Regions from separate parts of the Neorhizobium sp. R1-B genome, predicted to be linked through region 1. Evidence: predicted binding sites of a transcription regulator. Region 1 holds the regulator's gene; each other region holds the start of a gene.

Evidence for each region. Region 1 encodes LexA, which represses DNA repair genes until DNA is damaged. Its sites were predicted from a motif close to TGTTCNNNNTGTGTTCNG; they were not measured.
Region 2: EDE05_RS00300 (glycosyl transferase) is a predicted target of LexA. The motif match lies at 1,224-1,241, and genes of this name have one in related genera.
Region 3: radA (DNA repair protein RadA) is a predicted target of LexA. The motif match lies at 1,586-1,603, and genes of this name have one in related genera.

Annotation. Positions count from the first base shown of each region.
Region 1 covers NZ_SOEM01000019.1:55,285-58,559, reverse strand. Annotated here, with positions in the region: gene EDE05_RS21095 (ComEC/Rec2 family competence protein) at 1-482, shown strand, start outside; gene EDE05_RS27335 (hypothetical protein) at 515-907, shown strand; gene lexA (transcriptional repressor LexA) at 888-1,607, opposite strand; gene EDE05_RS21080 (VOC family protein) at 1,810-2,682, shown strand; gene kdsA (3-deoxy-8-phosphooctulonate synthase) at 2,687-3,275, shown strand, end outside.
Region 2 covers NZ_SOEM01000001.1:72,146-75,420, reverse strand. Annotated here, with positions in the region: gene EDE05_RS00305 (PA0069 family radical SAM protein) at 7-1,164, opposite strand; gene EDE05_RS00300 (glycosyl transferase) at 1,296-1,814, shown strand; gene moaB (molybdenum cofactor biosynthesis protein B) at 1,835-2,392, opposite strand; gene EDE05_RS00290 (4-(cytidine 5'-diphospho)-2-C-methyl-D-erythritol kinase) at 2,389-3,275, opposite strand, start outside.
Region 3 covers NZ_SOEM01000002.1:78,336-81,610, forward strand. Annotated here, with positions in the region: gene EDE05_RS03165 (CvpA family protein) at 1-58, opposite strand, end outside; gene radA (DNA repair protein RadA) at 145-1,548, opposite strand; gene alr (alanine racemase) at 1,650-2,813, opposite strand; gene EDE05_RS03180 (hypothetical protein) at 2,894-3,275, shown strand, end outside.

The DNA.
Region 1 (3,275 bases):
GGCCGTTCCTGAAGCTCATGGGCCTCGGCCTGGAAGCGGTGATTGCGATCGCCAGGCATGTGGCGGCCTGGGGCGGCGATGTAGGCATCGGCCGCCAGCATCCCTGGTTCCTGGTCGTCTCGACGGCAGGCTTTCTTCTGCTGACGCTACTGAGAACCCGGCTCAGATACTTGGGTATTCCTCTATTGGTGGCCGGCTTGTTGCTGTCATGGCAGGAGCGGTCGAGATCCCTTCCGGATCTCCTGATCTCCGAGGATGGCACCATGATTGCCCTGACAGATGGTAATGGCATCGCCACCAATCGCACCCGTCCCGCGGAATTTGTCTATGATCAATGGAAGCGGGCGCTTCTGCTGGGGGACCCGGTGAAACCGGAATTGCTGCCAGCGAAAGACAAGTCTCCGCCGGAGACAGGCTCCCGGAGGGAAAGTCCGGAGGAAATCCGCTGCCTTCGAACAGTCTCGGCGAGCGTGCTGAATTGACGACGGAGGAGAGAGAAACGTCAAGCCGCGGGATGAAGCAGGTACCGGTCGGCCGGTTCATCTGCACCCCGCGAGCCTGGTGCGCGTCAAAAACCGCCGCAGGCGCTGTAGTCGTTCATGTGGAGGACGCGCGTTATGCCGGCGTCGCCTGCGACGCTGCGCATATCGTCGTCGCTCCACGTGCCAGGTTTGACCGCTGCCGTTCCGGAGCCCTGATGATCAACGGCAACGCGCTGAGGATCGCAGGAGCGCTCGAACTGTTTTTTGATGGTTCCGCGGACATCCACCGCTGGCGGCTTCGTGCAGCGCTCCTTGGCCAAGACCGCCCATGGACCCGCCATCGCCATTACGACTGGCGGCGCCAGATCTTCAGCTCATCCCTGCCGGAACCGCTGGGCAAACTGGTCAATGATAGCGGCGGATGAGACCCACAAGCTTACCCTGGATCTTGACCCGGTCCGGCGGGAAAATCCGCGTCTCATAGGCCGGGTTGGCGGCTTCCAGCGCGATCGACGCCCCGCGGCGACGGAAGCGCTTGAGTGTCGCTTCCTCCTCGTCCACCAATGCGACGATGATATCGCCCGGATTGGCCGTATTGCCGTTGCGGATGATTACGGTATCGCCGTCGAGGATGCCGGCCTCGATCATCGAATCGCCCTTGACCTCCAGCGCATAATGTTCGCCCGACCCGAGCATCTCGGCAGGGACGGCGATGTCGTGCGTATTGTTCTGAATCGCCGAGATCGGAACGCCGGCCGCGATGCGGCCCATGACGGGAACCGTGGTTGAGTTGGAACTATCGTCGTTGGCGGGGGGCTTCGCAGAGGCGGCAGCCGGTTGCGGCTTGCCAAGACTGCCTTCGATGACGCTGGGCGAAAAGCCCCGGCGCGGCTGAATGCTGGGCGCATAGGCTTCCGGCAGCCTGATGACTTCCAGGGCGCGCGCCCTGTTCGGCAGGCGGCGGATGAAGCCGCGTTCCTCGAGCGCGGTGATCAACCGGTGAATACCCGACTTGGACGCAAGGTCGAGCGCATCCTTCATTTCGTCGAAGGAGGGCGGTACGCCGGATTCCTTCATCCGTTCGTGTATGAACAGAAGCAATTCCTGCTGTTTGCGCGTGAGCATTTTCGGCACCCTCAAGAGTCGGAAACAAATCAAGAACGGACACTATATGTTCCATATGTGTTCCGCAAGTCCCTAAATTTTCGTGAAGTATGATGATTTTTTCTTCATAGATGTCTGCAAGATATCTGCTTCGTTACCACTTGCGCACGGCGTGCCCGCTGCCATTTTAGCTTTGCGATTCTGAAATTCCTGGGGGCCTCGCTTGAACGCAAGATCGATCGATCATCTCGTACTGCCGGTGGCGGACCTTGCGTTCGCGCGTTCGCGGCTCTCCGATCTCGGATTTACTGTCGCACCGGATGCATTTCATCCTTTCGGCACTGCCAATGCTTGTGTGTTCTTCTCGGATGGTACCTATCTGGAGCCACTGGCGATCACCAACCGCCGTCACGCGAGCGCTGCCGCCAAGCGGGGCAATGTCTTTACCGCGCGCGATCTCGCCTTTCGAAAAGGGCGCAACAGGCAGGGGCTTTCTGCCCTGGTCGTCGCGTCGCAGGATGCCGTCGCCGATCATGCCCGGTTCAGGCTGCGCGGAATTTCCGCCGGCGACATTCTGGAGTTTTCGCGCACGGTAAGGATGCCTGACGGTTCCGAGACAGAGGCGAGCTTTCGGCTGGCATTTGCAGGCGATGACCGGGCGCCCGAATTTTTCCTGTTCTCCGTTCAGCGCCTTGCTCCGCTGCCGTCCGACCGAGGCGAATTGGAGCGGCACGCCAATACGGTTGTCGGTTTGAGCGAGGTCATCCTGTCCGCTCAAGCGCCGTCCGACTTCGCCCCTCTGGTCGAGGAAGTGTTGATGGCCCGGGGGGAGGTGGAGCCCGGTTTTCTGAAATTGGCCGCCGCAAACGCGCGGATTCGCATTTTGGGAAATGATGATCTGGAGGCGGAATTTGCGCTCCCGCCGGTCGCTGGTGCAGATGGTTTGCACGGCCGAGCCGTCATCTTCAAGACGGCCGATCTTGCCGTGACAGAGATCATCCTTGCTGCTAATGACGTGGCATTCGTCCGCCGCGAAGGCCGCGTTCTGGTCCAGGCGGCACCCGGCCAGGGTGTTTTGTTCGGCTTCGAGGAATAGATTTATGGAAGTTTCTGCCAATCCACGCGTCCTAGTCGGCGAAGGAAAGGGCCAGGTGGTTTTTGCACAGGATGCGCGCCTGTCCTTGATCGCCGGTCCCTGCCAGATGGAGAGCCGCGACCATGCCTTCATGATCGCCGGCACGCTCCAGGAACTCTGCGGCAAGCTCGGCATCGGCCTCGTCTACAAGTCGTCCTTCGACAAGGCAAACCGCACCTCGATTTCGGGAAAGCGCGGCATCGGGCTGGAAAACGCCATGGAAATCTTCGCCGATCTGAAGAAGGAATTCGGGTTCCCCGTTCTGACCGACATCCACACCGAAGAACAATGTGCGATGGTCGCAGGCACTGTGGACATACTGCAGATACCGGCCTTCCTCTGCCGCCAGACGGATTTGCTTGTCGCCGCCGCGAGGACCGGCCGCGTCATCAACGTCAAAAAGGGCCAGTTTCTCGCCCCCTGGGACATGAAGAACGTGCTTGCCAAGTTCACCCAGAGCGGCAATCCGAACGTGCTGCTGTGCGAGCGCGGCGCTTCCTTCGGCTACAATACGCTCGTTTCGGACATGCGGTCGCTGCCGATCATGGCGGCCA
Region 2 (3,275 bases), on a different contig from region 1:
CCAGGCTCAAAGCAGCGAAAGCTGAATACCTCCGCCATCCGGCCGAATGAACAAATCGTCCCGGAGCGGCAGACCGCGGCGGACCATTTCAAGCCGTTTCGTCGCCATTTCGAATCGCCGGCCGATCTGCCAGGCATAAGGCCCGGCTCCCTTCATCCGCTTTCCGAACTCCGCGTCGTAATCCTTGCCGCCGCGCATTGAGCGGACGAGCGACATCACATGCCGATAGCGGTTGGGATAATTCTGCAGCAGCCAGTCGCGAAACAATGGGCTCACTTCCAGAGGAAGGCGCAGCAGCACATAACTTGCCTCCGTCGCGCCTGCCGCATGGCCTGCCTCGAGTATCCGCTCGATTTCGTGATCGTTAAGCGCCGGAATCACGGGGGCCACCATGACCGCTGTCGGAATTCCGGCATCGGTCAGCGCCTTGATGGCTGAGAGGCGCTTGGGAGGGGTCGAGGCGCGCGGCTCCATGGTGCGGGCAAGCTTGCGGTCCAGCGTGGTGACGGAGATGCCGACCTTGGCGAGCCCTTTCGAAGCCATTTCGGAAAGGATGTCGATATCGCGTGTAATGAGTGCCGACTTGGTGACGATCGCGACCGGGTGATTGGCCTTGTTCAGGACCTCGAGGATCTGCCGCATGATGCGCCATTCTCGCTCGATCGGCTGGTACGGATCGGTATTGGTCCCGATGGCGATTGCGCGCACCTTGTAATCCGGTTTGCTAAGCTCGCGCTCAAGCAGCTTCGGAATGTCGGGTTTGGCAAACAGTTTCGATTCGAAATCGAGCCCCGGCGAAAGACCCATATAGCTGTGGGTCGGCCGCGCGAAGCAATAGATGCAGCCGTGTTCGCAGCCACGATAGGGATTTATCGAGCGGTCGAAAGACAGGTCGGGGGATTCATTCCGGGTGATTGCAGTACGCGGCTTTTCGACTTGCACCTCTGTCTTGAACGGTTCGAGTTCTTCGATGGTCTGCCACCCGTCGTCGAACACCTCCCGGCGTTCTGCCTCGAAGCGGCCGCTCGGATTGAGCCCGGCCCCACGTCCGCGCCTGCGGTCCACTTCGACCCTGAGACCGGAGGACTTTACCAGTGCATCGGCAATATCGGCCGTATGAGCAGGCGCCAAAGCGCTCTGCCGCAAATGGGACAGCTCGTTCATGGGGTGCTCCTGACGGGTGTTCGTCCCGTTTCTGATGATTAAATTCCTAGCCGCAAAATAAGAACATTGCAAGAACAAAATTTGGCGACAGGTTTCTGGTTTTCTGTGGCGCGATGCGGTAAACGTCAGGAATGCTGACTGTCATCTTGGAATGCCGCGATCAGGAATCAGAGCTGGCGCAGACGCTCTCGCTGCTTGTTTCCGCGGCGGTGGAAGGGCTCGTGAGCGACGTGGTGGTGCTTGATCACGGCTCGCGGGATGGTACCTCCCGGGTGGCCGATGCCGCCGGTTGCCGTTTCCACACCCATTGGGACATTAAGGATATTTTGCGGTCCGCGCGGGGCGAGTGGCTGCTGTTGCTGGAGCCCGGCGCCCGATTGCAGACAGGCTGGATCGATGAGGTCATGGAATATCTCGCACTCGGGAGGCAACCGGCCCGATTCGCCCCATCTCGGACTTACCGGCGGCCGTTCTTCAAGCGCATCGGGCGGGCCGTTCCTCCGCTGGAACATGGCCTGCTTTTTCCCAAACGCCAGGCAATCGCGCTCGCGAAGTCAGGCATGGATCTTGAAACGCTGGCGAAGGGGCAAAAAGCCATCAAGCTCGTCAGCGAAATTATTCCCGCCTGGGTCGCCAAGGCGGTGCATTAGCTGGGCGGGAGCCGCTCCGGCTATTTCTGCGATGAGGCGCCGCGCTTCAGGTGCTCGTCGAGCCGCGGCATGATCTCGATGAAGTTGCACGGCATGTGCCGATAATCGAGTTGCGCCTTCAGGATGCCGTCCCAGGCGTCCTTGCAGGCGCCCGGTGAGCCCGGCAGCACAAAGATGAAGGTGGCATTCGCCACTCCGCCGGTCGCGCGTGATTGGATTGTTGAAGTTCCTATCTTGTCGTAGGAAATGCGGTGGAAGACCTCGGAAAAGCCGTCCATGCGTTTTTCAAAAAGCGGCTCAAGCGCTTCCGGGGTGACGTCACGACCGGTGAAGCCCGTACCGCCGGTGGTAATCACCACGTCGATCTCGGGATCGAGCGTCCATTCCCGCACCTGAGCGGCGATCTTGTCCTTGTCGTCAGTCACGATGGCGCGGGCCTTCATTTCATGGCCTGCTTCCGCAATGCGTGCCGCAAGGGTGTCGCCCGATTTATCGTTTTCCAATGTGCGGGTGTCGGAAACGGTAAGCACGGCAATGCCGACCGGAATGAAGGAACGGGTTTCGTCGATCCGGCTCATGATGTCTTTCCAGCGTTCTGGCCAACGGTCTGCACCGCCTGGAAATACCAGTCCGGCCTTTGGCCGGTCAGATTTTCCGCGGCTCTCTCTGCGATCTCGGCGGAAGGAAATATGCCGAAGCAGGTGGCGCCTGAACCGGACATCCGCGTCAGTATGGCGCCTTCTGCGCCGATCATATTGGAGATCTGGTCGATTTCGCGCACCAGCGAGCGTGCCGGCGGCTCGAGATCGTTGCGTAGGCTTTTGAGGAAAGGGATCCAATCCATTTCCAAGGCACCGATCGGTGGATTCTCCTTGCGGCTGAGCCGCTCGAAGATGTCGGGCGTCGAAACGCCCACCAACGGATTGCCGAGCACGAGGGCGAGCGACGGCAAGGTGGGCAAGGCTGCAATGTCTTCGCCTATGCCTTTGGCGACCAGGGCCTCGCTCTTGAGGCACATGGGCACATCGGCGCCAAGTGCCAGGGCAAGAGCTTGGATTTCCGGTTCCGGCAGTGGGCTCTTCCAGAAGCGCAGGAGACCCCGCAAGGCGGCTGCAGCATCTGCAGACCCGCCTCCGATTCCGGCAGCGACGGGCAGGTTTTTTTCAAGATGGATTGTGACGGGCGGAGCGGTGAAGCCGGTTGTTCTAAGCTTCTCCCGCAGCAGATCGCGAGCCTTTAGCACCAGATTCCCATAGGTGCCTTCCGCTTGATTGGGTAGAAGGTGCGCAAATCGTCCGGAAGCGGTGAATTCGTCGCCCTCCGCTGCCGCAAACTTCAGCCGATCGCCGGCGTCGGCAAAGGTGACGACAGTTTCGAGCAGATGATAGCCGTCAGACCGCTGTCCCGTGACGTGCAAGGCGAGATTGATCTTCGCCGGGGCCAGCTCGAAAAGGCCCGCCT
Region 3 (3,275 bases), on a different contig from region 1:
GCACGGCGGAAAACAGCGTCACGCCGATGACAATACCGTCGAAAATCGTGATGGGCATATAAGAACTACTCCAGACTTGCCGAATGCGCGACAGCCCCCGCTGTCTCGCAGCCGTCATACAACAGCGGACCTGTTAACGGAAGATCAATCATCTTCCGGTGTTTGGCGCAGCTTCGACGAGGAACCTGCGATCCGAGACACCAGGTCCGGCAGGTCTTCGATGGTGACCCAGCGTCCGTTCGCGCCCTTTGGCACTTCGGCGGACGTGGCCGGCAGCATCGCACCCGCAAACCCGAGTTTTTCCGCCTCCTTGAGCCGCTGGGCGGTCTGCGAAACCGGCCGCACCGCGCCCGAGAGGCTGATTTCGCCGAAATAGACACAATCGGCGGGCAGGGCAAGCCCGGCAAGTGACGAGACGAGCGCCGAAGCGACCGCAAGATCGGCGGCCGGTTCGGAGATGCGATAGCCGCCTGCCACGTTCAGATACACGTCGTGCTGGCCGAGCCTGACGCCGCAATGGGCCTCCAGAACCGCGAGAATCATCGACAACCGCGACGAATCCCAACCGACCACGGCACGCCTGGGGGTTCCTAGCGATGTCTGCGCCACGAGGGCCTGCACCTCCACCAGGACGGGGCGCGTTCCCTCCATGCCGGCAAAAACGGCGGCGCCGGGCGCCTTGGCATTGCGCTCGCCGAGGAAGAGTTCGGACGGGTTCGACACCTCCCGCAGCCCCTTATCGGACATTTCAAAGACGCCGATCTCGTCTGTCGGACCGAACCGGTTCTTGACCGTGCGCAGGATGCGGTAGTGGTGGCCGCGGTCGCCCTCGAAATAGAGGACTGCGTCGACCATGTGCTCGACGACCCGCGGCCCGGCGATCTGGCCTTCCTTGGTGACGTGACCGACGAGGACCATCGCAGCGCCCGTCTGCTTGGCGAAACGGATCATCGCCTGGACGCCGGTGCGCACCTGCGTGACGGTGCCGGGCGCCGAATCGGCCGTATCGCTCCAGAGCGTCTGGATCGAATCGATGATCACGAGATCCGGCCGCTTGCCCTCGGCGATCGTTGCAAGAATGTCTTCGACATTGGTTTCGGCGGCGAGCAGCACGTCGCTGTCGGCGGCGGAGAGCCGCTGGGCGCGCAGCCGCACCTGTGCGACGGCCTCTTCGCCGGACACGTAGATGATCCGGTGGCCGCGGCGGGAAAGGGCGGCCGCCGCCTGCATCAGCAACGTCGACTTGCCGATGCCGGGATCGCCGCCGATCAGGACGGCCGAGCCGCGAACGAAACCGCCGCCGGTCGCCCGGTCGAGTTCGGAAATGCCTGTATGGATGCGGGGAGCTTCCTCGGTCTCGCCGGAAAGCGTGGTCAGCGACACCGCACGGCCCTTCTTCGGCACCTTGCCGGGACCGCCGCCGATGCCGCCCATCGGATCTTCCTCGACAATCGTGTTCCACTCGCCGCAGCCGTCGCACTTGCCGGCCCAGCGGTTGTGCACCGTGCCGCAGTTCTGGCAGACGAATTGGGTTTTGGGTTTTGCCATGAAGTAGCCGCCGCTTTCGATAGTCACGTTTTCCGCGCAGAACAAAAGCGGAACATGTGCTTTTAATCCTGAAATCCCTTCACTGGCAAGAAGATTTGCGGTTATTCGGGATAGATGTACCGCCGCTCGTAACGCAGCCCCAGGCTGGTGAGGAGCTCGTAGCCGATCGTGCCCGCCGCGCGGGCGACGTCGTCGAGCGGCATGTTCGGGCCGAAGAGTTCGACATAGTCACCAGAGCGGATTTCCGCTGCCGGAACGTCCGTCACGTCGAAGATCGTCAGATCCATGGTGAGGCGGCCGACGACCGGCACCTTGCGTCCGGCGACAAAGCCGAAGGCGCCATGCCCGATGTTCTGGCGAAGCGGCACCCCGGAACCGGAAAGCGAACGCAGGTAGCCATCGGCATAACCCGCGGCGACGATGGCGAGCCGGCTGTCGCGCGAAAGCTGATAGGTGCCGCCATAGCTGACCGTTTCGCCCTTTTTCGCGTCACGGATCTGGATGATACGCGCCTCAGCCTTGGCGACCGGTCGCATCGGATTTTTCCCGCCATTCACGGCTTCCCCGCCGTAAAGCGCAATGCCGGGCCGGGTGAGATCGAAATGATAGTCAGAGCCGAGAAAGATCCCGGCGGAGGCTGCAAGACTTGTTTCGATACCTTCGAAAGCGTCGGCAACCCTTCGGAAGGATTCCAGTTGTTTCTGGTTGAGCTCGGAGGAGGGCGTGTCGCCGCTATGGAGGTGCGACAGCACCAGCACTGGCGAAAAGCTCGCCGGCCGCGACACGTCGTCGGTAAAGGCGATCGCGTCCTCGAGCGGAATGCCGAGCCGGTTGAAGCCTGTATCCACCTGAAGCGCGCAAGGATGATCGCCGTGTTCGGCGGTGACCGACATCCAGAAAGCAAGCTGCTCTTCGGAGACGAGCACGGGCACGAGGCCGTTCTCGAAGAACAGTTGCTCCTGGCCGGGCCAGATGCCGGAAAGCACATAGATCCGCGCATCCGGCGCATAGGTGCGGAGCGTCACACCCTCCTGCACCACCGCCACGAAGAAGTCGCGCGCGCCGGCTTCATAAAGCGCCGTGCCGCAATCCTCGATGCCGAGGCCATAGGCGTCCGCCTTGACCACGGCGGCGGTGCGGGCGGAGCCGGAGCGGCGCGCCATCTCCCTCCAGTTGTCGGCAAGCGCGCCGAGATCGACCGTCAGCCGCACGGGCGCGATCTCGAAGTCGTCTGCTTCGGCGAAGGGATCATCGGGATTGGTCATCGGTCGGTGTTCCATGCGGCGGTGTGTCCTGCTGTGGCTCAAGCCTGAACTATCCATTCACGTCAAGGTGGAAACGCCGAATGAGGTCTTTTCGCGACCACTTGGCAAGCCAGCGCGTTATTGTTCCTGCGGGGGTAATTACGCTAACCGCCTCCATCACTCCAGGCCAAAAGCGGATCACGCTCTCCGACACTTCCTTGCTTGCCGCCGGGATGATGATCGAGATCGTCTCAAACCAGCTCTGGTACTATGATAGTCGAGGAATCGATACCTGCGGCGAATTGCACGAAATCGCCAGAATCGTCAGCTCGACGCAGATTGAGGTGTGGGATTTCACGCGAGATCTGTACGACATTGCAACGGATACGATCACTATCCGAGCCTATTCTGGGCATTCAGCAAGCCGGCAAATGCTTGCCTTTGATCCTTCAGTGTCGGCGCGAAGGCCTGCGGTGACAAGAT